DNA from 2 places in the Streptomyces sp. NPDC033180 genome. Region 2 is predicted to be linked to the other one. Evidence: predicted binding sites of a transcription regulator. Region 2 holds the regulator's gene; the other holds the start of a gene.
What was found. Region 2 encodes HspR, which represses chaperone genes until heat shock. Its sites were predicted from a motif close to TTGAGNNNNNNNNNCTCAA; they were not measured.

Region 1: a site for HspR is predicted at 1,340-1,358, ahead of dnaK (molecular chaperone DnaK). Genes of this name have one in related genera too.

What each region holds. Positions count from the first base shown of each region.
Region 1 is NZ_JBVIPU010000007.1:294,502-297,902, reverse strand. Features, by position in the region: gene ACZ5WE_RS21535 (DUF6345 domain-containing protein) at 1-587, opposite strand, end outside; gene ACZ5WE_RS21530 (OsmC family peroxiredoxin) at 833-1,258, shown strand; gene dnaK (molecular chaperone DnaK) at 1,419-3,290, shown strand; gene narI (respiratory nitrate reductase subunit gamma) at 3,363-3,401, opposite strand, start outside.
Region 2 is NZ_JBVIPU010000003.1:403,444-406,844, reverse strand. Features, by position in the region: gene ACZ5WE_RS12605 (hypothetical protein) at 117-299, shown strand; gene ACZ5WE_RS12600 (nucleoside deaminase) at 305-781, opposite strand; gene ACZ5WE_RS12595 (hypothetical protein) at 781-1,284, opposite strand; gene ACZ5WE_RS12590 (heat shock protein transcriptional repressor HspR) at 1,375-1,839, opposite strand; gene dnaJ (molecular chaperone DnaJ) at 1,841-3,046, opposite strand; gene grpE (nucleotide exchange factor GrpE) at 3,088-3,401, opposite strand, start outside.

The DNA of each region.
Region 1 (3,401 bases), on a different contig from region 2:
TGCCCGGCCCGCCACTTCTCCCAGAACTTCTTGCCGTAGTCGGGACTGTCGATGCTGACCGTCTCGAAGCCGAAGATCATGCGGAAGCCGATGTTGGGCCCCGCCCAGGTGCGGATCGGCGAGTGACCGCCGAGGACGCGCAGCGAGGTGCACGTGGACCAGAAGACGTAGTTGGCCTTCTCGTTGCCGAGCGCCATCCGGTTGGAGATCGCGTCGCTGCGGCCGTCCCAGACCGCGCCGAGCGGCGCGAAGAAGACGCCGTTGCCGTCCATGCCGCCGTGGCCCGAGTGGTACACGGCGACCACCGCGTCCATGCCGTAGCGGTCCTGCCAGTTGTCGTACGTCTCCTCGTACGCCCAGACCTGCGCCCCGCCGTCCGCGAACCAGAAGTTGCGGTCGTAGAACTGCTGGAGGTACGCCAGCCACCCCGTGGCGTCGGCGTGCGTGTGGAAGAGAGGCGACTGGTTGACGAACTTCTGGATGCTGAAGGCACCCCACCAGCCGAACGTCGAGTCACGGTCACCGGCTGCTCCCGGCTTCGCCCCTTCCAGCGGAGACGGACCGTGTTCCGAGTAATTCATGCGCATGGCAAACCCCCTGAGTGGACTCCTCGTCCCGTGGGCGAGGGGGGCCTCAAAGTGTCACCGCGGACGCGCCTTGCACAGTTGGCATTTCGGCCATAGCGACCGCGCCCCGCGACTCCCGCACCGCCTCAGGCGCCCCGGCCTCCCCGTGGGGCCGGTCTTCCATGTGCGCCGACTCAGGGTGTGATCGGATGGGCGCACGGACGTTCCGAAACGCATCTCGGAACCGCACTGAAGGGATCTACATCGTGGCTACCACGCGCTCCGCGCACACGGTCTGGGAAGGCAACCTGCTGGAGGGCTCCGGCACGGTCACCTTCGACTCCTCCGGGATCGGGGAGCAGCCCGTGTCCTGGCCGTCCCGCGCCGAGCAGGCCAACGGCAAGACCAGCCCGGAGGAGCTGATCGCCGCCGCGCACTCCAGCTGCTTCTCCATGGCCTTCTCGAACGGCCTGGCCAAGGCGGGCACCCCGCCGACCCGCCTGGTGACGTCCGCCGACGTGACCTTCCAGCCGGGCACCGGCATCACCGGCATCCACCTCACCGTGGAGGGCACGGTGGAGGGGATCGACGAGGCCGCGTTCACCGCCGCCGCCGAGGACGCCAAGGCGAACTGCCCCGTGAGCCAGGCGCTGACGGGCACGACGATCACGCTGACGGCGAAGCTGGCCTGACGCAGGCCGAAGCACGGCTTTTTGGCCATTCTCCGCGGTGCCGCCGTCCCTCCCGGGGCGGCGGCACCGTCATGGGTGGCATTGACAATGTGCCGCTCAAGTTTTGTGATGGAGGTCGAAGTACGCCGGGAAACGGGCTCGCGGTGGAAGGAGACTGGACATGGCACGTGCAGTCGGGATCGACCTCGGTACGACGAACTCGGTGGTGGCCGTCCTGGAGGGCGGTGATCCCACGGTCGTCGCCAACGCGGAGGGAGCGCGCACCACACCTTCGGTCATCGCCTTCGCGAAGAACGGCGACGTGCTCGTAGGAGAGGTCGCCAAGCGGCAGGCGGTCACGAACGTGGAGCGCACCGCACGCTCCGTCAAACGCCATATGGGTGACGGGAGTTGGCGCTTCCCGGAGGGCGGGTCCGTGGGCGGCACGCGGTACACCGCGCAGGAGCTTTCGGCCCGCGTCCTGCAGAAGCTCAAGCGTGACGCCGAGTCCTATCTGGGCGAGGACGTCACGGACGCGGTCGTCACGGTCCCCGCGTACTTCGACGACACGCAGCGCCAGGCCACCAAGGAGGCCGGCGAGATCGCTGGCCTGAACGTGCTCCGCATCATCAACGAACCCACGGCAGCGGCCCTCGCGTACGGCCTGGACAAGGGCGACGACCAGACGGTCCTCGTCTTCGACCTCGGCGGCGGCACCTTCGACGTCTCGCTCCTGGAGATGGGCGACGGCGTCATCGAGGTGAAGGCCACCAACGGGGACACTCAGCTGGGCGGCGACGACTGGGACCAGCGCGTCGTCGAGTACCTGGTGCGGCAGTTCAAGAACGCGCACGGAGTGGACCTCGGCAAGGACAAGATGGCGCTGCAACGACTGCGGGAGGGCGCCGAGAAGGCGAAGATCGAGCTGTCGTCGTCGAGCGAGACGGACATCAACCTGCCGTACGTCACGGCGTCGGCGGAGGGCCCCCTGCACCTGGCGGAGAAGCTGACCCGCGCTCAGTTCCAGGAGCTGACCGCGGACTTGCTGGAACGCTGCCGCGTTCCCTTCCACCAGGCGGTGAAGGACGCGGGCGTGCAGCTCTCCGCCGTCGACCACGTGATCCTGGTGGGCGGTTCGACGCGGATGCCCGCGGTGACGGAACTGGTCAAGGAACTCACCGGGCGCGAGCCCCACAAGGGGGTCAACCCGGACGAGGTGGTGGCGCTCGGCGCGGCGCTCCAGGCCGGTGTGATCAGGGGTGACGTGAAGGACGTCCTGCTCCTCGACGTGACGCCGCTGTCCCTCGGGATCGAGACCAAGGGCGGCATCATGACCAAGCTCATCGAACGCAACACGACCATTCCCACCCGGCGTTCGGAGACCTTCTCGACCGCGGAGGACAACCAGCCGTCGGTCGGCATCCAGGTCTTCCAGGGGGAGCGGGAGATCGCGGCGTACAACAAGAGGCTGGGTGTCTTCGACCTGACGGGACTGCCCCCGGCGCCGCGCGGCGTGCCCAAGATCGAGGTCACCTTCGACATCGACGCCAACGGAATCATGCACGTGTCCGCCAAGGACGAGGCGACGGGGCGCGAGCAGCGCATGACGGTCACGGGCGGCTCCGCGCTGCCCAAGGACGACATCAACCGCATGGTGCGCGAGGCCGAGGAGCACGCGGAGGAGGACCGCAAGCGGCGCGATGCCGCGGAGACCCGCAACCAGGCGGAGCAGCTCGTCTACCAGACGGAGCGGTTCGTGCGGGAGAACGAGGAGCGGATCCCCGCGGACACCAGGGCCGAAGTCGAGTCGGCGGCCACGGAGTTGAAGGGACTTTTGAAGGACAAGGCAGACGACACGGCGGCGCTGCGCGCGGGCGCGGAGAAGCTGGCCTCCGCCAGTCAGCGCATGGGCCAGGCCATGTACGCGGATTCCGGCGGGGGCGCCCAGCAGGACCGGGGAGCCCCAGGAGCCCCTGCCGAGGAAAGCGTGGTCGACGCGGAGATCGTGGACGACGAGAAGCCGGGGGAGCAGGACAAGCGGGCCGGGGAGTAGCGCACCGTCGATCACCGGCTTCGCCGAGTTCGTCCTCGAACGCCGGACGGGCTGATCCAGCCCGTCCGGTCATCACGACCCCGTCTTCTCCCACCCCCGCCGCTCCGGACG
Region 2 (3,401 bases):
CGTCAACGGCTTCGGCTCCGGGAGCGTGTTCGTCCGGTCCACCCTGATCTGGCTGGGCCTCGCCGCTGCTGGCGGCCCGTGTACTGGGGCAGCAGCTCGGCTGGGCCATCCCGCCGGTGTCGGTTCTCTTTCTGGTGTGGTTCCCCCACTACTGGTGGGACTGGACGGCCAACCCGCCCGGTGACCTGTTCAGCTGGGCTGCTGCCGCGATCGCTCTGGGTCTCGGAGTCACCGCGACCGCGGCAACTCCCTGGCGAAGGAAGACCTTTTTCCGCGGGGCCCGCGGCGGCGCCCACTGAAGCCCTCAGCCCCCCGCATGCAACCGCCGATGCAACTCCCTGATCTGCGAGGTCAGTTCTGGGGCCGGTCCCTCCACCCTCACCCCCGGTGCGATCTCACCGATCGGGAGTGAGTTCACCGGGGGCGGTGGGGCGCCCAGTTCCTTCAGCCACCGGGACAGTTGCTCCGACGACGCCGCGTACACGATTCGGCCCAGGCCCACCCAGCCGTGGGCCGCCGCGCACATGGGGCAGTGTTCGCCCGACGTGTAGACCGTTGCCTTCGCGCGGTCCTCGGGGGTCAGGTGCTGCGCCGACCAGCGGGCCAGTTCGAACTCCGGGTGGCGGGTGTGGTCCCCGTCCGCCACTCGGTTGCGGTCCTCCTTCAGGACCTCGCCGGCCGCCGATGCCAGGAGTGAGCCGAAGGGTTCGTCGCCCGCCTCCAGGGCCTCCCGCGCCAGTTCCACGCAGCGGCGCAGATGCTTCAGGTCCCGTTCGTCCATCAGGATTCCGTCCACGTTCGTAGTAGGTCCTCGCGTTCCGCCGCCCTCGGCGTCCCGCCCTCGTGGCGCCTGCCCCACTCCGCCATCGCCGCCAGCGTCGTCAGCAGCGTGCCCGCGCCCTGCGTCAGGCGGGACAGGAGCTCGCGGGAGAGTTCGTACTCCGCCCGGGAGTAACCCGTCGCCGCCGCCGTGTACACCGTGAGGTCCGTGTCTCCGTCGGCGTCCGAGACGCGCAGCGTCATCGTCGGCGCCTCGTCGCCCCCACCGAGGCCCACCGTCAGCGCCAGGCCCACCAGCACGCCCACGTTGCGCTTGAGGGACTTCACGGGGACGTCCCGCGCCGCCAGCGCGTGGACGTCCTCCCAGGGCCACAGGCCGTCCTGCTTTTCGCCCAGGGCCACCACGCCCTCCGGCGTCAGCCGCACCCCCGCCGCGAGCCCCGACGGCTTCGCGCCCACGTACACATCACCCTCGGCGATCCAGAACAGTCCCACCATGGCCATGGTGAGTCCTCCACTTCCCCCGGCAACAGACAGCAAGACGTCGGGGCCGGGAGGTTGACACCTCCCGGCCCCGACAAGAGCGTACGAAATCTACTGCTCCGACGACCTCTTGGGCCGCCACACCACCAGCGCGCTCGCCTGCTGCACGTCCTGGTACGGAACCAGGTCGCGGCGGTACGACGCGTGCACCGCCGCCTCGCGCTGCTGCATCGCCGCGGCAGCGCCCTCCACGGCGGAGGACAGTTCGACCACCCTCGCCTGCAGCGCCGCGACCTGGTTCTCCAGCTCGATGATGCGCTTGATGCCGGCGAGGTTGATGCCCTCTTCCTGCGACAACTGCTGCACCGTGCGCAGCAGTTCGATGTCGCGGGCCGAATAGCGCCGGCCACGGCCCGCCGTGCGGTCCGGGGAGACCAGACCGAGGCGGTCGTACTGGCGCAGGGTCTGCGGATGCAGGCCGGAAAGCTGGGCGGCCACTGAGATGACGTAGACCGGCGTCTCGTCGGTCAGTTGGTACGCCCGCCCGAAATTGGACTGTCGACGACGGCCGTCCATCTCATGCTCCCTTCGCGGCCTGGAACAGTTCTGCCCGCGGATCGTCGTCCGCAGTCGCCTCGCGGTAGGTCTCCAGGGCTTCCTTCGCGGAGTCCGACAACGACGTCGGGACCGATACCTCCACCGTCACCAGCAGATCGCCCCGCGAACCGTCCTTGCGGACCGCGCCCTTGCCCCGCGCCCGCATCGTACGACCGTTGGGGGTGCCCGGAGGCAGCTTCAGGGTGACCGGCGGGCCGCCCAGGGTGGGGACCTTCACCTCGCCGCCCAGTGCCGCCTCGGCGAACGTCACCGGCACCGTCACCGTGAGGTTGTCGCCCTTGCGGCCGAAGACCGGGTGGGTGTCGACGTGCACGACCACGTACAGGTCGCCCGCAGGGCCGCCCCGTTCACCGGGGCCGCCCTTGCCGCGCAGGCGGATGCGCTGGCCGTCACTGACCCCGGCCGGGATCCGCACCTGCATCGTGCGCGACGACTTCGCGCGGCCCGAGCCCTTGCAGACCTCGCACGGGTCCTGGGCGATGAGCCCACGGCCCTTGCAGTCCACGCAGGGGTCGGTCAACGAAAATCCGCCGCCGCCTCCCCGCGTGACCTGTCCCGTGCCGACGCAGGTCGGGCACACGCGCGGTGTGCCGTTCTTGTCGCCGGTGCCGGAACAAGCCTTGCAGGGAGCCTGGGAGGACATCCGGAGCGGGACCGTGGCCCCGTCCACCGCCTCCGTGAAGCTCAGCGTGACCTCGGACTCGACGTCCTGGCCGCGCCGGGGCTGCGTACGCGTGCCCGCGCCGCCCGCGCCCGTGCCGCCTCGGTTGAACAGGCCCCCGAAGACGTCACCCAGACCGCCCCCGAAGCCACCGCCGGCGCCGCCCGCTCCACCGCCCGGGGCGCCGCCTCCGAAGAGGTCGCCCAGGTCGAAGTTGAAGGAGCCTCCGGCACCGCCGCCTCCGGGACCCGCCCGGAAGCCGCCGTTGCCGAAGAGAGCACGCGCTTCGTCGTACTCCTTGCGCTTCTTGGGGTCACCGAGGATGTCGTTCGCCTCGGAGATCTCCTTGAAGCGCTCTTCCGCCTTGGTGTTGCCCTTGTTGGCGTCCGGGTGGTTCTCGCGTGCGAGTTTCCGGTACGCCTTCTTGATCTCGGCCTCGGTGGCGTCCTTGGGGACGCCGAGGACCTTGTAGTAGTCCTTCTCGATGAAGTCCTTGGTGCTCATCCCCGACGTCCCTCCTCTCGCTTCACAACAACTCCGATACGTCAGCCCTCGTCCGGGCCGCCACCGGTCTCCTTGTCCTCCGCCTTGTCGGCGGAGTCCGTGGGAGCGGCGGTCGCATCGTCCTCCGCGGCCCCCTTGACCGTCTGCGCGCCCGGCTGCGGCTCGGCCACGGCCACCCGCGCGGGGCGGATGGTGCGCTCACCGATGCGGTACCCCGGCTGCAGGATCGCGACGCACGTCGTCTCGGTGACGTCGGGCGCGTACGAGTGCATCAGGGCTTCGTGGATCGTCGGGTCGAAGGGCTCGCCCTCCTTGCCGAACTGCTGGAGGCCCATCTTGGCGACCACCGTCTCCA